Regions from separate parts of the Erwinia billingiae Eb661 genome, predicted to be linked through region 1. Evidence: predicted binding sites of a transcription regulator. Region 1 holds the regulator's gene; each other region holds the start of a gene.

The links. Region 1 encodes sigma-54, which starts transcription at its own class of promoters, with help from an activator protein. Its sites were predicted from a motif close to GTTGGCACANNTTTCGCTNT; they were not measured.
Positions count from the first base shown of each region.
Region 2: glnA (glutamate--ammonia ligase) is a predicted target of sigma-54. The motif match lies at 5,855-5,874, and genes of this name have one in related genera.
Region 3: glnK (P-II family nitrogen regulator) is a predicted target of sigma-54. The motif match lies at 1,339-1,358, and genes of this name have one in related genera.

Region 1 is NC_014306.1:4,497,424-4,504,667, forward strand. It holds gene EBC_RS21860 (calcium/sodium antiporter) at 104-1,084, shown strand; gene kdsD (arabinose-5-phosphate isomerase KdsD) at 1,100-2,086, shown strand; gene kdsC (3-deoxy-manno-octulosonate-8-phosphatase KdsC) at 2,104-2,670, shown strand; gene lptC (LPS export ABC transporter periplasmic protein LptC) at 2,667-3,242, shown strand; gene lptA (lipopolysaccharide ABC transporter substrate-binding protein LptA) at 3,214-3,762, shown strand; gene lptB (LPS export ABC transporter ATP-binding protein) at 3,769-4,494, shown strand; gene rpoN (RNA polymerase factor sigma-54) at 4,543-5,976, shown strand; gene hpf (ribosome hibernation promoting factor) at 5,999-6,286, shown strand; gene ptsN (PTS IIA-like nitrogen regulatory protein PtsN) at 6,500-6,982, shown strand; gene rapZ (RNase adapter RapZ) at 7,092-7,244, shown strand, end outside.
Region 2 is NC_014306.1:39,414-46,657, forward strand. It holds gene hemN (oxygen-independent coproporphyrinogen III oxidase) at 262-1,620, shown strand; gene glnG (nitrogen regulation protein NR(I)) at 1,693-3,102, opposite strand; gene glnL (nitrogen regulation protein NR(II)) at 3,110-4,159, opposite strand; gene glnA (glutamate--ammonia ligase) at 4,300-5,709, opposite strand; gene typA (ribosome-dependent GTPase TypA) at 6,143-7,244, shown strand, end outside.
Region 3 is NC_014306.1:1,196,145-1,203,388, forward strand. It holds gene EBC_RS06790 (SmdB family multidrug efflux ABC transporter permease/ATP-binding protein) at 1-1,139, shown strand, start outside; gene glnK (P-II family nitrogen regulator) at 1,412-1,750, shown strand; gene amtB (ammonium transporter AmtB) at 1,771-3,075, shown strand; gene tesB (acyl-CoA thioesterase II) at 3,164-4,030, opposite strand; gene EBC_RS06810 (YbaY family lipoprotein) at 4,252-4,809, shown strand; gene EBC_RS06815 (MGMT family protein) at 4,834-5,145, opposite strand; RNA gene ffs (signal recognition particle sRNA small type) at 5,382-5,478, shown strand; gene EBC_RS06820 (HHA domain-containing protein) at 5,537-5,755, opposite strand; gene tomB (Hha toxicity modulator TomB) at 5,785-6,165, opposite strand; gene EBC_RS06830 (hypothetical protein) at 6,310-6,663, opposite strand; gene EBC_RS26230 (hypothetical protein) at 6,954-7,079, shown strand; gene EBC_RS06835 (metal ABC transporter ATP-binding protein) at 7,079-7,244, shown strand, end outside.

The DNA.
Region 1 (7,244 bases):
CTTTTCGCTCCCAGACCGTCAAAATCAGCACAATAACTTAACACCCTTGCTTTACTCGTCGCGCAAGGCCAGCCGACGATTATACCCGATCAAAGGACATTTCATGCTCGTAGCTATAGCACTGTTGGTTATCGGTTTAGTTCTGCTGGTATATGGTGCCGATCGTCTGGTCTTCAGTGCCGCTATTCTGAGCCGCGCGCTGGGCATTCCTCCGCTGATTATTGGTATGACGGTGGTCGGAATAGGCACCTCGCTACCTGAGCTGATTGTCTCTTTCTCCGCAGCAACCCATGGACAGATGGACATCGCCGTGGGCACGGCCATGGGATCGAACATTACCAACATTTTGCTGATCCTCGGTGGTGCGGCCCTGCTTCATCCCCTTACGGTGCATTCAAATCTGGTTCGTCGTGAACTGCCACTGATGCTGCTGGTCACATTATTATGCGGCGTAATGCTGTTTGATAATAACCTCAGCCGCAATGATGGCGTGGCCTTGATCGCCATTGCGGCGGCTTATTTACTCTTTATTATCAAAATTGCCCGTAAAGCCGAACGCGAAAACAACGACTCGCTGACACGAGAGCAGCTGGCTGAGCTGCCGCGCGACGATACCGGTAATACCGTCGCTTTTTTATGGCTGGCGGTGGCGTTGATTATTCTGCCGATGTCTACGCGGATGGTCATCGATAACGCCACGGTGATTGCGGACTTCTTCGGCATCAGCGAACTGATTATTGGCCTGACGGTGATTTCCGTTGGCACCAGCCTGCCTGAACTGGCGACGGTGATCGCGGGCGCACTCAAAGGCGAAGATGATATCGCTATTGGCAACCTTATTGGTTCCAACATCTACAATATTGCGATTGTCCTGGGCGTTCCGGCACTGATTCACCCAGGGGATATTGATATGCACGCGTTCGCTCGTGACTATTGGGTCATGCTGGGCGTCAGCGCGCTATTTACCTTAATCTGTTTACAGCGCAGCCGCTGTATCGGCCGCGTGGCCGGTGCGCTACTGCTCTCTGGCTTTGTTGCCTGGGTTGCACTGCTCTACTGGCTGCCTTCGGCTACCCTCTGGTAAAAAGGAATGGAAATTATGGCACCTGGCAACCTCGAACCCGGCTTTGACTTTCAGCAAGCCGGGAAAGATGTCCTGAATATCGAACGTCAGGGCCTGGAGCAGCTTGATCAATACATCAACGACGATTTCACCCAGGCGTGTCAGCGCATCTTCAGCTGTTCAGGGAAAGTCGTGGTAATGGGCATGGGCAAGTCGGGTCACATCGGCAAAAAGATGGCCGCGACCTTTGCCAGCACTGGTACACCCGCTTTCTTTGTTCATCCTGCTGAAGCCAGCCACGGCGATTTAGGCATGGTAAGCGCGGGCGATATTGTCATCGCCATCTCCAATTCCGGCGAATCCTCTGAAATTCTGGCCCTTATCCCGGTGTTAAAGCGGCTCCACGTCTCACTGATTTGCATGACCAGCAAACCCGAGAGCGCGATGGGTCGTGCCGCTGATATTCATCTGTGTGTTAAAGTACCGCAGGAAGCCTGCCCTCTGGGCCTGGCGCCGACCACCAGCACCACCGCGACACTGGTGATGGGAGATGCGTTGGCGGTTGCGCTGTTAAAAGCGCGAGGCTTCACTGCCGAAGACTTTGCCCTGTCCCATCCGGGCGGCGCACTTGGCCGTAAGCTGTTGTTAACGGTCAATGATATTATGCATACCGGTGATGAGATCCCGCATGTCAGCCGCGAGGCTTCTTTGCGGGATGCGCTGCTTGAAATTACCCGCAAAAACATGGGCATGACGGTGATTTGCAACGATCTGATGAAGATTGAAGGCATCTTTACCGATGGTGACCTGCGCAGGGTGTTTGATATGGGCATTGATTTCCAGACGGCCGACATTGCCAGCGTAATGACCTCAGGCGGCATTCGGGTCCGCCCAAATCTGCTGGCGGTGGATGCGCTCAACCTGATGCAAAGCAGGAATATTACCGTCGTGATGGTGGCTGACGGTGACACGCTGCTGGGCGTGGTGCATATGCATGACATGCTGCGCGCTGGCGTGGTTTAACAAGGAACAGAAGACAAATGAGTACTGCTGCAGAGTGGGTTGAAACTTGCTATGGCGAGGTGAGCCTTGATGTCATGACCCGCGCGCGCGAGGTCAGGCTGTTGATTTGTGATGTTGATGGCGTCATGTCCGATGGCGTGATCTATCAGGGTAACAGCGGAGAAGAGCTGAAAGCTTTCAACGTCCGCGACGGTTATGGTATTCGTTGCCTGCTGACATCCGACGTGGAAGTGGCCATTATTACCGGCCGGAAGGCAAAATTGCTGGAAGATCGCTGTGCCACCCTCGGGATTACGCATCTTTACCAGGGACAATCTGATAAGCTTTTGGCCTTCCGTGAACTTCTGGATACACTAGCACTTCGCCCCGAGCAGGTGGCTTACATCGGTGACGACCTGATTGACTGGCCGGTGATGGCCGAAGTCGGTCTCAGCGTTACCGTGGCTGATGCCCACCCGGTCCTGCTTCCTCGCGCAAACTACGTAACCCGTATTGCCGGTGGTCGGGGAGCGGTGCGTGAAATTTGCGATCTGATTTTGATAGCACAGGATAAGTTTGATGAGGCCAAAGGGCAGTCTGTATGAGTAAAACCAGACGTTGGATCACGCTGTTACTGGCATTGGTGGCCATTGTACTGATTGGCTGGAATCTGGCCGGTCCGGATGACAGCGCACAACCTGTTGCCAACAGCGACCAGAATCCCACCTACACCAGCCAGAGCTCAAATACTGTGGTCTACAACCCTCAGGGTGGTCTGAACTACAAGCTGGTGTCGGATAAAGTGACCTATTTTTCCACTGAGGCCGTCAGCTGGTTCGAAAACCCGGTGATGACCACGTACGACGAAAACAAAATTCCGACCTGGTCTATCCGGGCAGACAAAGCCAAGCTGACCAATGACCGTATGCTGTATCTTTACGGCCACGTAGAGGTCAACAGCCTGACTCAGGATGCTCAACTTGAGCGGATTAAGACCGATAATGCCATAGTGAACCTCGTCACCCAGGATGTAACGTCGGATGATCAGGTCACACTTTATGGCAGTAGCTTCAACTCTACCGGGATGAAGATGCGTGGAAATTTACGGAAGAAAACAGCCGAGCTGATTGAAAAGGTCAAAACCTCTTATGAAATCCAAAATGCAAAACAACCTTAAGTTCCTGGCGCTCAGCTTGCTGCTGGCTACCAGCCTGCCCGCTCTGGCGCTGACCGGCGACTCCGATAAACCGGTGAATGTCGATTCCGAAAATCAGGCCCTTGATATGCAGGGTAACGTTGCCACCTTTACCGGCAACGTCATCGTGACCCAGGGCTCGATCAAAATCACCGCGGACAAAGTCGTGGTCACTCGCCCGGATGGCGACAGCAAGAAAACCATCGTCGATGCCTATGGTAATCCTGCCACCTTCTACCAGATGCAGGACAACGGTAAGCCGGTGAAAGGCCATGCGCAGAAAATGCATTATGAGCTGGCGAAAGATTTTGTCGAGCTGACCGGTAATGCTTATCTGGAGCAGCTCGACAGCAACGTGAAGGGTGATCGGATAACCTATCTGGTGAAAGATCAGAAAATGCAGGCTTATGGCAGCAGCGGTAAACGCGTGACTACCATCCTGGTTCCTTCCCAGTTGCAGGACAAAGGCACCCAGTCTACCGGCCCAAAAAAGAGTAACTAATCAGCTATGGCTACGTTAATTGCGGAAAACCTGGCGAAGGCTTACAAAGGCCGTCGCGTGGTCGAAGATGTCAGTTTGCAGGTCAAATCCGGTGAGATTGTTGGCCTGTTAGGTCCAAATGGCGCCGGCAAAACCACCACCTTTTATATGGTAGTTGGCATTGTGCCGCGTGATGCGGGTCGTATCATCATTGATGATGAAGACATCAGTATCTTACCGTTGCACGCCCGCGCTCGCCGTGGGATTGGCTATCTGCCGCAGGAGGCGTCGATCTTCCGCCGCCTGAGCGTCTATGACAACCTGATGGCCGTGCTGCAGATCCGCGACGATCTGACCACAGAACAACGCGAAGACCGCGCCAATGAGCTGATGAACGAATTCCACATCGAGCATCTGCGCAACAGCATGGGTCAGGCATTATCCGGTGGCGAACGCCGTCGTGTTGAGATTGCCCGCGCGCTGGCCGCCAATCCAAAGTTCATCCTTCTTGATGAGCCCTTTGCCGGTGTAGACCCGATTTCAGTTATTGATATCAAAAAGATTATCGAACACCTGCGTGACAGCGGCCTTGGCGTGCTGATCACCGACCATAACGTGCGTGAAACGCTGGCGGTATGTGAGCGCGCTTACATCGTCAGCCAGGGGCACTTAATTGCTCATGGAACTCCGGCAGAAATTCTGGAGGATGAACAAGTTAAAAGAGTCTATTTGGGCGAAGAGTTCAGACTCTGATAAGGTGTTAAAACCAGGTAAGATTTTCGAGGAATTAGTATCCTGAATATGAAGCAAGGTTTGCAACTCAGGCTTAGCCAACAGCTTGCCATGACGCCACAACTGCAACAGGCGATCCGTTTGCTGCAGCTCTCTACGCTTGAACTACAGCAGGAAATTCAGCTGGCGCTGGAAAGTAATCCGTTGCTTGAACAAACCGACATTCATGAGGAAGTGGACGTACGCGAATATCAGGAGAAAGAGGCTCTGGATACCAGGGAAGCGCTGGAACAGAAAGACATGCCCGAAGAACTGCCTCTGGATGCGACCTGGGACGAAATTTATACCGCCGGAACGCCGTCAGGCACCGGAACCGATTATCACGACGACGAGCTGCCGGTCTATCAGGGTGAAACCACGCAGACCCTTCAGGATTACCTGATGTGGCAGGTGGAGCTAACCCCGTTTACCGAAACTGACCGGGCGATCGCGACCTCGATCGTCGATGCCGTGGACGACACCGGTTATCTGACCGCCTCGCTGGATGAGATCCTCGACAGCATTGGCAACGATGAACTGACCATGGATGAAGTGGAAGCGGTATTGAAACGCGTCCAGCGCTTCGATCCCGTTGGCGTCTGTGCCCGCGATCTGCGGGATTGCCTGCTGGTCCAGCTTTCCCAGTTCCCGCCTGAGGCCTTGTGCCTGAAAGAGGCACGGCTGATTGTCAGCGAACATCTGGACTTACTGGCTAATCATGACTTCCGTAGCCTGATGCGCGTGACGCGGCTGAAGGAAGACGTGCTTAAAAACGCCATGCAGGTGATTCAGTCGCTCGATCCGCGTCCGGGTCAGTCGATTAATACTACCGAGCCGGAATATGTCATCCCGGATGTGCTGGTGCGCAAAGCCAGCAATCGCTGGACGGTGGAACTGAACTCAGACAGCGTACCCAGGCTGAAGATTAATCAGCATTACGCTTCACTCGGCGGTTCGACGCGTAACGACAGTGACAGCCAGTTTATCCGCAGCAATTTGCAGGAAGCGAAGTGGCTGATAAAAAGTCTGGAAAGCCGTAACGACACGCTGCTGAAAGTGACGCGCTGCATCGTCGATCAGCAACAGGCTTTTTTTGAACAGGGCGAGGAATTTATGCGCCCGATGGTGTTGGCGGATATCGCCAGTGCCGTGGATATGCATGAATCCACCATTTCGCGCGTGACCACGCAGAAGTATCTGCACAGTCCGCGCGGAATTTTTGAATTGAAGTATTTTTTCTCCAGTCACGTCAACACCGACAGTGGTGGCGAAGCGTCCTCCACGGCGATACGTGCACTGGTGAAAAAATTAATCTCGGCGGAGAATCCCGCCAAACCACTGAGCGACAGCAAGCTCACGACCTTGCTCTCTAATCAAGGGATCATGGTAGCGCGCCGCACTGTCGCAAAGTACCGAGAGTCTTTATCCATCCCGCCCTCAAACCAGCGCAAACAGCTGGTCTGATCGAACAGATAAGGAAGAACGTATGCAACTCAACATTACCGGGCAGAACGTGGAAATCACTGAACCATTGCGTGATTTCGTGACGACCAAATTTGCCAAACTGGAACAGTACTTTGATCGAATTAATCAGGTCTATATTGTACTGAAGGTCGAAAAGGTCACTCAGGTAGCGGATGCGACTTTGCATGTGAATGGCGGTGAGTTGCATGCCACCTCGGAAGGGAAAGATATGTACGCGGCGGTTGACGGCTTGATAGACAAGCTGACGCGCCAGCTCAATAAACATAAAGACAAGCTGAAGCAGCACTAAATTTCACTCAAGCATTGATTATTTCTTCGCCACCCTAATCTTAGGATCAGGCATGACGTAAGATAACCGGCTCGGCTCCCTTTAACCGGGGAGCCGGGCCGTTAATCAATCAGGCAGGCTGAGCAGTCGACCGATGACCCTCTCCCCTCTTCTCAGGTGAAGATGTGTCCCGTAATTTTGCCAGGCAGAAGTGAACACGTAAGTGAAACTATGATGAACAATGAATTAACACTGGAACTGAGCTCGGTACTGAATGTGTCCTGCACCCGCAGCGGCGTCCATTGCCAGAGTAAGAAGCGGGCGCTGGAAATCATCAGCGAGCTGGCGGCTAAACAGCTTAACCTTCCGCACCAGACCATCTTCGAAGCGATTCTGACCCGTGAACGTATGGGCAGTACCGGAATTGGTAATGGTATCGCGATCCCGCATGGCAAGCTGGTAGAAGACACCCTGCGTGCGGTGGGCGTTTTTATCCGCCTCGATCAGCCGATCGCTTTTGATGCCATTGATAATCAACCGGTAGATCTGCTTTTCGCCTTACTGGTACCTGCCGATCAGTGCAAAACGCATTTGCATACGCTGTCGCTGGTTGCCAAACGTCTGGCGGATAAAACCGTATGTCGCCGCCTGCGTGCTGCGCAGACTGATGAAGAGCTTTACGAGATCATGGCTGAGACTCCTGAGGAGAGCCACTGATCATACCGGGCGTGGAAGCCCCGGCCCATTTTAAGCATGTGGGTTATTCTGGCGGCCTTAGCAGCCAGGGCTGAATACCCTCAAACAGGCAAATTCAGGAGAACAAGTCATGGTGCTGATGATTGTCAGCGGTCGATCGGGATCGGGTAAGTCTGTCGCCTTGAGAGCACTGGAGGATATGGGCTTTTACTGCGTGGATAACTTACCCGTGGTTTTACTGCCTGAACTGGCCAATTCTCTGGCCGACCGCAACATGTCTGCT
Region 2 (7,244 bases), 640 kb from region 1:
TTCTGCGTTATTGAGTAAAATTGAGGTGGCGCAGTATTGCGCTGCCCTTTTAAAAGGTTTCTCTGCGAATGAATTGGCCTGGATCAATTTTCGTGCTGATTATGCTCTGCAGCCTTGGCGGGTTATTCGTTAAACTACGTCGTCTTTCGCGGTTGAAAACCCGACTGCACCGAGCGACCGTCCGCCAGTCTGCCAGGCACACCCCTTTCACCCGACGGTCGGCATCCAGACGCCAACGCAGGAGTGAATACCGTGACGCAGATGATTGAATGGGATCAACGCCTGATCCAGACCTACAATATCTCCGGCCCCCGTTATACCTCCTATCCCACCGCGCTGGAATTTACCGAGCAGTACAACGAAGCGGCTTTTCAGCAGGCAGCGCAACGCTATCCCGATCGTCCTCTGTCCCTGTATGTTCACATCCCGTTCTGCCATCGGCTGTGTTATTTCTGCGGCTGCAACAAGCTGGTCACGCGTCAGCAGCACAAGGCGGATGCCTATCTGGATGCGCTGGCGAGCGAAATTCAGTCTCGCGCCAAATTATTTCGTGGCCGCACCGTCAGCCAGATGCACTGGGGCGGCGGCACACCGACGTATTTAAATAAGCAGCAGATAACCCGCCTGATCACCCTGCTGCGGCAGGCTTTTACCTTCAGTGAAGACGCCGAGCTGTCGATTGAGGTCGACCCGCGAGAAATCGAACTGGATGTGTTGGACCATCTGCATGCGGCAGGCTTCAACCGCCTGAGCATGGGCGTGCAGGACTTCAACAAAACGGTGCAGGAGAAGGTGAACCGGGTTCAGGATGAACAGGTGATCGTCGATCTTATCGCGCGTGCCCGTCAGGTTGGCTTTGCTTCCGTCAGTCTGGACCTGATCTACGGCCTGCCGGCACAGACGCCAGAGAGTTTTGCCTTCACCCTGCAGAAAGTCATCGCGTTGAACCCCGATCGGCTTAGCGTGTTTAACTACGCGCACATGCCGGCCTTGTTTGCCGCACAGCGCAAAATCAAAGAGGCTGATTTGCCGAATGCTCAGCAAAAAATGGATATCCTGCAGCAGTCAATCGCGATGCTGACCGGCGCGGGCTACCAGTTTATTGGCATGGACCACTTTGCCCGCCCTGACGATGAGTTGGCCGTCGCGCAGCGGGAAGGGAAGCTGCACCGCAATTTCCAGGGCTACACCACGCAGGGCGACAGTGATTTACTGGGCATGGGCGTTTCAGCCATCAGCATGCTTGGTGACACGTATGCGCAAAATGAAAAAGAGCTGAAATCCTGGTATGCCGCCGTGGCTGAAAATCACACGGCGTTATGGCGGGGTGTGGCGCTGTCGGCTGATGATTGCCTGCGTCGGGACGTGATTAAAACGCTGATGTGCAATTTCGCGCTCAATTTTGCTGACTTTGAGAGTGGTGAACGGTCCTTTAGCGACTATTTTGCCGAAGATCTGGCGCTGTTAGCGCCGTTCATCAGGGATGGGCTGGTGGAATGCCACGAGAAGGGCCTTCAGGTGACGGCTAAGGGACGTTTGCTGGTGAGGAATGTCTGTATGTGCTTTGACATCTACCTGCGTCAGAAGGCGCGTATGCAGCAATTCTCACGGGTGATCTGATTGCCAGAAAACAAAAAGGCCGGACAAATACTGTTCCGGCCTTTTTTTTGGGTAACGGACTCGCGGTATCCGCTACTCCATTCCCAACTCTTTCAGCTTACGGGTCAGGGTATTTCGTCCCCATCCCAGCAAGCGTGCGGCTTCCTGCTTGTGCCCCTGCGTATGACGCAGTGCGGTGGTCAGCAGCGTGCGCTCCATTTCGGGTTGCGCTTCTGACAGCAGGTTTTGATGACCGGAACGCAGCGCGCGATCGGCCCATTGTGCCAACAACGTTGCCCAGCTGTCCGGCAGTGACTGCACCGGATTTTCAGGCGTTGAAGTCTCAAACAGCTCGGACGGCAGATCCTGAATCAACACTTCCTGTCCGGCCGCCATAACGGTCAGCCAGCGGCAGGTGTTCTCAAGCTGACGAACGTTACCAGACCAGTGAAGCCGGGTGAGGGCCGTTTCGGTTTCTGGGTGCAGGATCTTCGCTTCAACACCGAGTTCACGTGCCGCAACCTGCAGGAAATAGCGTGCCAGGCGCGGAATATCTTCGCGACGTTCGCGCAATGGCGGCAGGTGCACACGAATCACGTTCAGGCGGTGGAACAGATCCTCACGGAACTTGCCTTCCTGTACCCGCAGCTCCAGGTTCTGGTGGGTTGCTGCAATAATGCGCACATCCACTTTCACCGGTGCATAGCCACCAACGCGATAGAACTGACCATCCGCCAACACACGCAGCAAGCGGGTCTGAACATCCATCGGCATATCGCCGATTTCATCCAGGAACAGCGTGCCGCCGTCGGCCTGTTCAAAACGGCCCTGACGAATTTGATTAGCGCCGGTAAATGCGCCTTTCTCATGGCCAAACAGTTCCGACTCAATCAGGTCTTTCGGGATCGCCGCCATGTTTAGCGCGATAAATGGCGCTTTTGCCCGCGGGCTGTGGCGGTGCAGAGCATGGGCGACCAGCTCTTTACCGGTACCGGACTCGCCGTTGATCAATACGCTGATCGACGAACGGGAAAGGCGTCCAATAATGCGGAAAACATCCTGCATCGCGGGCGCTTCGCCAATGATGTCGGTAGTGGGGCCGCTAACCGGTTGATTACGCGGCTGCTGCTGCTCCTGGTAATGGCTGATCGCCCGTTCTACCAGCGCAACGGCTTCATCGATATCAAACGGTTTTGGCAGATAATCAAACGCACCCTGCTGATACGCGCTGACCGCCGCATCCAGATCGGAGTGGGCCGTCATTATGATGACCGGAAGCATCGGATGACGCTGCTTAATTTGTTTCAGCAGCGCCAGGCCATCCATGCCGGGCATGCGAATATCTGAAAGTAAAACGTCTGGGGTTTTACTGGCAAGGGCGTCCAGCACCTCATTAGCGCTGTCAAACGTGGCGCAGTTCAAACCGGCTCCAGTGAGCGCGCGTTCAAGCACCCAGCGGATGGAGCTATCGTCATCGACGATCCAAACTATCCCTCGTTGCATAGAAACCTCACTGGCGAATAGGCAGAAATACCGAAAATTCAGTGTGACCGGGCCAACTGCTAAATTCTATTTTTCCCGAATGCTGATCGATCAGGCTTCGGGCAATCGACAGGCCTAAACCTGTGCCGCCTTCACGCCCGCTCACCATCGGATAAAACAGCGTATCCTGCAGTTGTGCCGGAATGCCTGGGCCATCATCTTCAACATCAATGCGGGCCACCAGGCGATAGCGTACGCCGTGCAGCGTTAACTGAAACGCCGTGCGGGTACGAAGAGTAATAGTGCCGCCTTCTTCACCCAACGCCTGAAGCGCGTTGCGTACTACGTTCAGCAGGACTTGTTCAATCTGATCCGGATCGTGCGGCAGTTCAGGCAGGCTGGGATCGTAATCCCGCACCAGCGTGACGTTTTCGGGCAGCTCCATCGACACCAGGTTCACGATGCGTTCTGCGACCTGATGGATACTCTGCGTGACGTGCATACCCGGCTGCTGTGGACCCAGCAGGCGATCAACCAGATTGCGCAGGCGGTCGGCCTGTTCAATGATCACCTTGGTATATTCGGTTAATGACGGATCGGGCAGGGCTTTCGCCAGCAGCTGTGCTGCGCCACGCAATCCTCCCAGCGGGTTTTTAATTTCATGTGCCAGACCACGGACTAAATCCCGGGCGGCGACCTGCTGAGCATGTTGAATTTGTTCCTGACTGAGACGGCGCTGATTATCCATCGGGGCCATTTCAAGCAGAATTAAGCCTTCAGGCAGACGCTGTGCGGTTAGCGACATAATATGCGCACGGCTGTCGACCACTAAAGTCACTTCACTGTCAGTAAAACCCTGACCTGCATCCAGACTCTCAAGCATGACGTCGATATTTAACGAAAAATATCCCATCAGTTCCGGCAGCGGTAATCCAAATAGCTTGCGGGAGCTTTGCGCTAACAGTTGTTGGGCCGCGGGATTGGCGTAATGCACCACCAGCTCGCTGTCGACCAACAAAATACTGTTAATAAGGGAATTGAGAATCTGCCCAGCATCGGGCAGCGTGCCTGTTGCCATACAGCCTTCTCCTGCACCATTTTAGTGCATTATAGTCCTTAAACCCGAAATTCGTCTTCCCGGACGATGAATTCGTGGTGAAAAAAGCCCATCCGGAGATGGGCTGGAATTTTCCACGGCAACAAATACTGTCTTACCTGTTAAACGCTGTAGTACAGCTCGAACTCAACAGGATGTGGCGTCATACGAACGCGGTCCATCTCGGCTTTACGCAGTTCGATGTAAGCTTCGATAGCGTCGTCAGTGAACACGCCACCACGGGTCAGGAACTCGCGGTCTTCGTTCAGTGCTGCCAGCGCTTCGTCCAGTGAACCTGCCACTTTAGGGATCTCAGCTTCTTCTTCCGGCGGCAGGTCGTACAGGTTTTTGTCCATCGCATCGCCAGGGTGGATCTTGTTGATGATGCCGTCCAGGCCAGCCATCAGCAGTGCAGCGAAGCACAGGTACGGGTTAGCCGCTGGATCAGGGAAGCGCGCTTCGATACGACGTGCTTTCGGGCTGGCAACCACTGGGATACGGATAGAAGCAGAACGGTTACGGGCAGAGTAAGCCAGCATTACTGGCGCTTCGTAGCCTGGGACCAGACGCTTGTAGGAGTTAGTGGTTGGGTTCGCCAGGGCGTTGATCGCTTTAGCGTGCTTGATAACACCACCGATGTAGAACAGGGCCATTTCAGACAGACCGCCGTATTTGTCGCCGGCGAACAGGTTGTTACCGTCTTTAGACAGTGACATATGGCAGTGCATACCAGAACCGTTATCACCGAACATAGGTTTCGGCATAAAGGTCGCTGTTTTGCCGTAGGCGTGCGCCACGTTGTGAACAACGTATTTGTAAATCTGAATTTCGTCAGCTTTTTTGGTCATGGTGTTGAAGCGGGTTGCCACTTCGTTCTGACCCGCGGTTGCCACTTCGTGGTGGTGAGCTTCAACAACCAGGCCCATCTGCTCCATGGTCAGACACATCGCAGAACGGATGTCCTGTGAGGAGTCGACAGGTGGAACCGGGAAGTAACCGCCTTTCAGACCTGGACGGTGACCTTTGTTGCCGCCTTCGTAAGCTTTACCGCTGTTCCAGTAAGCTTCGATATCGTCGATAGCAACATGGGAACCGGAGGTGCTGCTGCCGAAACGGATGTCATCGAACAGGAAGAACTCTGGCTCTGGTCCAAACAGAACGGTATCTGCAATGCCAGAAGAGCGCAGGAAATCTTCAGCGCGCTTTGCGATGGAGCGTGGGTCACGATCGTAGCCCTGCATGGTGCCTGGCTCGAGAATGTCACAACGGATGATCAGCGTAGGATCTTCGAAGAATGGATCCAGCACAGCGGTGGTCGCATCTGGCATCAGAACCATGTCTGATTCGTTAATGCCTTTCCAGCCACCAATAGAGGAGCCGTCAAACATTTTGCCTTCTTCGAAGAAGTCAGCGTTAACCTGATGAGCAGGAATGGTGACGTGCTGTTCTTTACCTTTGGTATCGGTAAAACGCAGGTCAACGAATTTGACTTCGTGCTCGTTCATCATCGACAGAACGTGTTCAGCGGACATACTTAACTCTCCTGGATTTTGTCATTGTCGTCGTGGTTAGCGATCTCAAGGTGGACTTTGCTTATCTCGCATTGTCATCCGATAATAAAGATCTCTCACACGCTATCAACCGTTGTGAAAAACTGCATTCTTCGCTTGAGTGTATAAAGCGAAATCTATGCCAACTTTATTATTTACCTGAAAAAGCGCTATGATGCGCCCTCTCGTGATACGGGACCTGCACCATGATGGAAGTCGCGCACCATTTTGGTGCTATTGAGTGCTGAGTGAGCACTATTCTGGTGCATTTTTTCGATGGAGTGCGATTCTTGCACTGTTTAAGGTGTAAAAAGCAATCCTGACAGTTATCTTTAATTGAAATTTGTGATCCTGTTCAGTCCTTCGATTAATCCGTGTACAATAGCGCGCTATTTCTAATGCCTGAGGCAAAGCTGTGATCGAAAATTTGCGTAACATCGCCATTATTGCCCACGTTGACCATGGTAAAACTACCCTGGTCGATAAGTTGCTGCAGCAATCCGGGACCTTTGACGCCCGTACTGAAGCCACCGAACGCGTAATGGACTCCAACGATTTGGAGAAAGAGCGTGGGATTACCATCCTCGCAAAAAACACCGCCATTAATTGGAATGACTACCGCATCAACATCGTGGATACCCCAGGACACGCCGACTTCGGCGGTGAGGTTGAGCGTGTGATGTCAATGGTTGACTCGGTGCTGCTGGTTGTGGATGCAATGGATGGCCCAATGCCGCAAACCCGCTTCGTGACCAAAAAAGCGTTTGCTAATGGTCTGAAGCCGATCGTTGTTATCAACAAAGTTGACCGTCCTGGTGCGCGTCCGGATTGGGTTGTTGACCAGGTATTTGACCTGTTCGTAAACCTCGATGCGACTGACGAGCAGCTCGACTTCCCGGTAATCTATGCATCAGCGCTGAACGGTATCGCTGGTCTGGATCACAACGATATGGCTGAGGATATGACTCCGCTGTATCAGGCCATCGTGGATCACGTTTCTCCTCCGCAGGTTGAGGCAGAAGCGCCATTCCAGATGCAGATTTCCCAGCTGGACTACAACAACTACGTTGGTGTTATCGGCATCGGCCGCATCAAACGCGGTAAAGTTAAGCCAAACCAGCAGGTTACTATCGTAGATAGCGAAGGCAAAACCCGTAACGGTAAAGTCGGTAAAGTCCTGACCCACATGGGTCTGGAGCGTATCGAAGCGGTTGAAGCTGAAGCGGGCGATATCATCGCTATCACCGGTCTGGGCGAGCTGAACATCTCCGACACCATCTGTGATCCACAGGCTGTTGAAGCGCTGCCAGCACTGAGCGTTGATGAACCAACCGTAACCATGTACTTCAACGTAAACACCTCTCCGTTCTGTGGTAAAGAAGGTAAGTATGTGACTTCACGTCAGATCCTTGACCGTCTGAACAAAGAACTGGTGCACAACGTTGCGCTGCGTGTTGAAGAAACCGAAGATTCTGACGCCTTCCGCGTGTCAGGTCGTGGTGAGCTTCACCTGTCCG
Region 3 (7,244 bases), 1.8 Mb from region 1:
AAGTGATTAACGGCATGAGCGTGATCCAGCAGTTCCGCCAGCAGGCGCGCTTTGGTGAGCGTATGGGTGAAGCCAGCCGCTCGCATTATCTGGCGCGTATGGAAACGCTGAAGCTTGATGGTTTCCTGCTGCGTCCGCTGCTCAGCCTGTTCTCTGCCCTGATCCTTTGTGGACTGATGCTGCTGTTTGGCTTCTCGTCAGCGGGCAGCATTGAGGTCGGCGTTCTGTATGCCTTTATCAACTACCTCGGCAGGCTCAATGAACCGCTGATCGAACTCACTACGCAGCAGTCTATGCTGCAGCAGGCGGTGGTGGCAGGTGAGCGCATCTTTGAACTGATCGATGCCCCGCGCCAGGATTACGGCACGGATACCCGGCCACTGACCTCGGGGTCCATCTCGGTCAGGGATCTGACTTTCGCTTACCGCGACGATCGCAATGTGCTGAGCGATATCTGCCTTGACGTCCCGTCGCGTAACTTCGTGGCGCTGGTCGGCCATACCGGCAGCGGTAAAAGCACGCTGGCCAATCTGATGATGGGTTACTACCCGATTCAGCACGGTGAAATTTGTCTGGATGGTCGACCGTTAAGTACGCTCAGCCACAGCGTTTTACGTCAGTCGGTGGCGATGGTTCAACAGGATCCGGTGGTCCTGGCGGATACCTTCTTTGCTAACGTGACCCTGGGGCGCGATATCTCTGAAGAGGCGGTGTGGCAAGCGCTGGAGACGGTGCAGCTGGCTGAACTGGCGCGCGGCCTGTCTGAGGGCATCCATACTCGTCTTGGCGAGCAGGGGAATAACCTTTCCGTCGGGCAAAAGCAGTTGCTGGCGATGGCTCGGGTGCTGGTGGCTTCGCCGCAGATTTTGATCCTCGATGAAGCAACGGCCAATATCGATTCTGGCACTGAACAAGCCATCCAGAAGGCGCTGAAAGCCGTGCGCGAAAAAACCACGCTGGTGGTCATTGCACACCGGCTTTCAACGATTATCGACGCCGATACCATCCTGGTTCTGCACCGTGGTCGTGCTGTCGAACAGGGGAATCATCAGACGCTGCTGGAAAAACAGGGCCGTTACTGGCAAATGTACCAATTGCAGCAGGTCGGCGATGAACTGGAAGCGGGCGAGGCGGTGTAAAGACTGCCGCTTCGCTGCACCAGGAACAGGCGCATAACCGGCCGAATTCCCGCTTTTGCACATAATTAACGCGCGACGCACCGTAATGGTGCGTTTTTTGTTGGCTACATTCTGCTTCACCTCCTTCTGTTTTTCTCTGCTTTGCTCAGCAACACTGAGCCAGACTGACTAATCGTCTGAAAAATGCCAATTTTTAATTTATGGCACAGCCTTTGCTTTAATCAATCCGTGTTGGGCGAAACAACCGTATTCAATATCTGGAGGGGGATCATATGAAGCTGGTTACCGTGGTAATTAAACCGTTTAAGTTGGAAGACGTGCGTGAAGCACTTTCCTCTATCGGTATTCAAGGGCTGACCGTGACCGAAGTGAAAGGCTTTGGTCGCCAGAAAGGGCATGCAGAACTTTATCGCGGTGCAGAATACAGCGTGAACTTCCTGCCAAAAGTAAAAATAGACATTGCGATTGCAGACGACCAGCTGGATGAAGTGGTTGATGTGATCAGCAAGGCTGCCTACACCGGCAAAATCGGTGACGGTAAGATTTTTGTTGCGGAACTGCAGCGAGTTATCCGTATTCGCACTGGCGAAACTGACGAAGCAGCACTGTAATCTCGGGGCTAAGAATGTTGATGGGATGGGATAAAATGAATAAAAAAATTGCTCTGTTCGGCCTCGCCAGTCTGGCTCTGTTACCGTCGCTTGCGATGGCTGCAGCACCGGCAGTGGCTGATAAAGCTGACAACGCCTTTATGATGATCTGCACCGCGCTGGTGCTGTTCATGACGTTGCCGGGTATTGCCCTGTTTTACGGCGGTCTGCTCCGCGCTAAAAACGTGCTTTCCATGATGACTCAGGTCTCTGTGACCTTCGCGATGGTGTGCGTATTGTGGATGCTTTACGGTTATTCACTGGCCTTCAGTGAAGGTAACGCCTTCTTCGGTGGCTTCAGCATGGCGATGTTGAAAAACATCCAGCTGACCTCACTGGTAGGCACCTTCTACCAATATATCCACGTCTCCTTCCAGGCTTCGTTCGCCTGTATCACCGTGGGCCTGATTGTTGGATCGATTGCTGAGCGCGTTCGCTTCTCAGCGGTACTGATCTTCGTTGCTATCTGGCTGACCTTCTCGTATCTGCCTATTGCACACATGGTCTGGTCAGGCGGTTTGCTGGCCCAGGACGGTGCGCTGGACTTCGCAGGCGGTACCGTTGTGCACATTAACGCCGCAGTTGCTGGTCTGGTGGGTGCTTACCTGGTGGGTAAACGTGCTGGTTTCGGCAAAGAAGCCTTTAAGCCTCACAATCTGCCAATGGTCTTTATGGGTACGGCGATTCTGTATGTGGGCTGGTTTGGCTTCAACGCTGGCTCAGCCAGTGCAGCTAACGAAATTGCCGGTCTGGCGTTCCTGAACACCGTTATGGCAACAGCTGGCGCGATGCTGAGCTGGACCTTCGGTGAGTGGGCTCTGCGTGGCAAACCTTCACTGCTGGGCGTCTGCTCTGGTGTGATTGCCGGTCTGGTCGCGATTACTCCTGCCTGTGGTTATGTTGGTGTGGGTGGTGCGCTGATTATCGGCATCGTCGGCGGTCTGGCAGGTCTGTGGGGTGTTACCATCCTGAAGAAATGGCTGCGTGTGGATGACCCATGTGACGTGTTCGGCGTTCACGGCGTCTGCGGCATCGTAGGCTGTATCCTGACCGGCGTCTTCGCCTCTTCTTCACTGGGTGGCGTAGGCTATGCACCTGGCGTGACCATGGGCCATCAGGTCTGGATCCAGATCTTCAGCGTCGGTGTGACCATCGTCTGGACCGGTGTGGTCGCCTTCGTGGCCTTCAAAATTGCTGACATGATTGTGGGTCTGCGTGTTCCGGAAGATCAGGAACGCGAAGGTCTGGACGTCAACAGCCATGGCGAGAATGCTTACAACCAGTAAGCCCGTATCAAGAAAAGCAGTGCGCTAAAAGTAGAATAAAAAAACGGCTCCTTCGGGAGCCGTTCGTTTTTCCGCTCTTCAGGTGACGTTATTTCACTTCGCGCACCCGCATCACGCCTTCCTGAACCGTAGACGCGACCAGCGTACCGTCCTGAGTGTAAAACTCACCACGAACAAAACCACGCGCACTCGACGCAGAGGTGCTCTCCACGCTGTACAGCAGCCATTGATTGAGATCGAACGGACGGTGGAACCACATTGAGTGATCGATGGTAGCGACCTGCATACCCGGTTCGAGGAATCCTTTACCGTGCGGTTGCAGTGCTACCGGCAGGAAGTTGAAGTCGGAAGCATACCCCAACAGATACTGATGGATGCGCCGGTCTTCAGGCATCACGCCGTTTGCCCGCAGCCAGACGTGACGGGTCGGTTCATCCACGTGGCCTTTAAGCGGGTTATGAAACTTAACCGGCCGGATTTCAAAAGGCTTCTCGGAGAGAAACTTGTCACGCGCTTTCTCGGGGATATAGCTGGCAAGCTGCTTTGCATAGTCGGCTTCGCTGGGCAGGTTATCAGGACCCGGCACCTCAGGCATCGATTTTTGATGCTCAAAGCCGCTTTCTGGCCCCTGGAATGAGGCGGTCATATAGAAAATAGGCTGTCCGTTCTGAACGGCTTTCACCCTTCTGGCGCTGAAACTCTGCCCGTCACGCAGCGTTTCCACATCATAAATAATCGCCTTCTGGCTATCGCCCGGGCGTAAAAAATAGCTGTGGAAAGAGTGAATGATGCGGTCTGCCGGAACGGTCTGTTTGGCGGCATACAGCGCCTGGCCGACAACCTGGCCACCAAAGACCTGGCGTAATCCCAGATCCTCACTCTGGCCACGAAAAAGGCCCTCTTCAAGCTTTTCCAAATCCAACAGGTTTAACAGATTTTGCAGGGCCTGGCTCATAGCGTGGATCCTCAGTAAACGACTGGAGGATAGTTTGCGAGATCCGACCAGTTACCGTCAACGGGGCAGGGCAATTATCTTTTAAGAAGAAGAGAGAAGGGTGCGCTTCCAGGCAGAAATCAGTAAGTTGTGCCAGAATTAAAGCTAACGGAACAGTGATTCACTGTTTACAGGCTAACTGAGACCTCAATTTCACCATTGATCTTAAGGAGATTACATCAATGAAAGTCTGGCCAATGTTAACTGGCGCCGCACTGGCGGTGGCACTCTCAGGATGTGCCGATAAAGGAAAAGATGTGCCGACGGCAACGCTGGCTTCACAGGTCGCCGGCGAGCAGGCGACGCTGCGTCAGCCTAATGTCAGTGGTTCTATCTACATTCGTCAGAAAGTGGCGCTGCCGCCTGACGCCGTGCTGACCGTGACGTTATCGGATGCCTCCATGGCAGATGCACCTTCTAAGGTCATCTCCCAGCGCGTGGTGAGAACCGATGGCAAACAGGCACCGTTCAACTTTATTCTGCCGTACAACCCTTCACAGATTCAGCCTAATGCGCGCATTCTGTTGAGTGCGGCCATTACGGTTGACGGCAAAATGATGTTCATCACCGACAGTGTCAAACCGGTGATCAACAATGGTGGCAACAAGCAGGAGTTGTTATTAGTGCCGGTGCCATCAATGGCGATGCCAACGCTACCGGGTGCTGCCACTACCGTGCCATCAACGTCGCCGACGCAGGTCAATCCTTCGTCGTCCGTTCCCGCCCCAAGTTCAATGTAGTTACAGCCGCCCCTTCTGGGGCGGTTATCCTTCCCAACGGTACTGCTTCAACGCGATTTTTCCTTCCGCACTGACCTCAATCCCTTCTTCCAGTAATGCATAACGCTGTCGATCCAGATCATCCCCAGTCAGCGAGATTTCACCCAACCGGTTAATCACCCGATGCCAGGGAAGTTTGCTGCCCTCGGGAAGGCGCTTTAATACGCCGCCGACCTGACGCGCGGCACGCGGCGAGCCTGCCAGCCGTGCAATATCACCGTAGGTGGTGACTTTGCCATAGGGAATAGCGGCAAGGATTTGGTAGATGCGTTGTTGAAAGCTGTCAAAGTGTTCCATCTGTTCTCCCTCTGTCGACGTCAACAGTAATCGAAAGTGCGGAACATCTGAAGCGATTTCATGATGTTATAAGAGAGCCTACGGCTTAACCCGTATCGGCTTTGAAAACAATCAGATAGGAATTTTTTAACGGAGTTGAACAAGAAAGCAACGGTCATCAGGAGCAGGCTTGCAATTGCCTGGGGCTTCATTGATAATGCCCTCGCTCCATCTGATGGAGCACTCAATGGGGGCCCGGTTGGTTCTCCCGCAATGCTAATTTGTGAACTCGGTCAGATCCGGAAGGAAGCAGCCGTAGCAGATGACGCGTGTGCCGGGATGTAGCTGGCAGGGCCCCCACCCAATTCTGCCCTCGTATGCCAGCCAGTCCATCCTGCAATCAAACTCAAACTTATCGAACGAACTTCCAAACTGCTACCGGGATTTTATCGTAGAGTTTATTCATCGTCAGTTCGGCCAGACGATGATCAGCCGCAGAATAAAACACAGCCAGTTCATTATCGGATAATTCGTATTTGTTTTTTTCGATTACGCGCTCGAGGGTGTCGATTGACCGACACCGTCTTAAACGCATCAGATAATCAGTTTTAGTAAGAAGTTTATCTGTCATTGTTAAACCGTAGAAAAAATAATGGGTTGCTAAAATGAATGGCTCGTCTGTACGGGCACGAGAGCGCATTCCTCGGCGAAAATGTTAAACAAGCGTTTTGCTGATTTTTGCCAGCGCTGCAAATCCTGAACATTAATGCCGTAATTACTAAAGAGCATAAACGTATCATCGAGATATTCATCAATCTGACTAATCAGGTCACTATCTTCGAGATGTTTAATTTTGTAATTCATGGTGAAGGCAGCAATATGCTCAATCAGATCATTGAGCTGTAAATTGACTGCAGCAGTAGGATCGTTAACCCAGCCGTGATGACTATCGCCTAACGTCGCCAGGCTTTCATCGTACAAATTTTCACACACAAATTTCAGCTGGGCGATATCATGCCTTTTTGGTGAGTATTCGTCCATCTTTTTCCCCTCCATAGCGAGTGAAAGATGCCGTCAGCGCGGGCTTTCAGCGATTGGTATGCCAGGAGCGATAATTAACGTTAACCTAAATCTATTAATAAATATAACGTAATAAAGCTGTATTTGTAATGCTATTACGCAATATTACAATTCGTCAGCGGTACTGGTCTGTTGATTATCGATGAAATCAAAGGTCAGCAGGCCTGATTGCCATTCAAAATTGACTGTTTCAGTTGTGGTCTGGTCTGCATCTATATCGAGACAGGCGTTGAATACGTTCCAGCGGAAGCTGTAAGTCATCTTATAACGCGATTCACCTGAATATTCTATAGAAATAATTTTCATACTTTCGGGAACATATTGCGCATTCTGTGAATACCATAACAGCGAACCCGTTAACTCTACTTCTATTTTGGGAATAATCCGTTGAAGGTTATCTGATAACGTTAACAGATCGTCTTCATTGCCTGAGTAAGAAAAGGGAATAGTTTTGCGCATTTTTCCCCCACAGTGTTAATTAGCGCTTATAGAGATAATTGGTCTGCCTGTGAAAATAAGCAAGTGCCTTTAGTGTCTTCTAAACTATCTTAATGATTTGGCTATTAATTATCTTAGTAGATAATGTCATGTCCCGCGACAGTAAAACTAAAGAAGTTGAAAAAAGTTTATATAACCCTGGGTAATGGAAGGCATTATTTAAGTAATAATTAGATACACTTTGTCTGAACCCGCCAGAGCCAGAGATTGTATGATATTGTTATGTTATAACATAATGATGGTCGCAATCGATGTCCTCTCTTCCTGTCTTTCTTCGCTACGGCACCTTACTTACCCACTCAGCGCTGGTGCGCCTGCTGTTGTCTGCTGCGGTGGTCGTGTTACTGGCTGCGTTAACTTATTGGGCTGTTGCCTGATGATTACCCTTAATCAACTGACGGTAGGTTATCAGGGGCGCGCGGTGACGCCGGCTCTGCAAGGGGAGTTTGCTCGCGGTTCGATGACCGCGCTGGTGGGGGCCAATGGCTCTGGCAAATCCACGCTGCTGAAAACCCTGGCCGGTCTGTTGCGTCCGGTAAGCG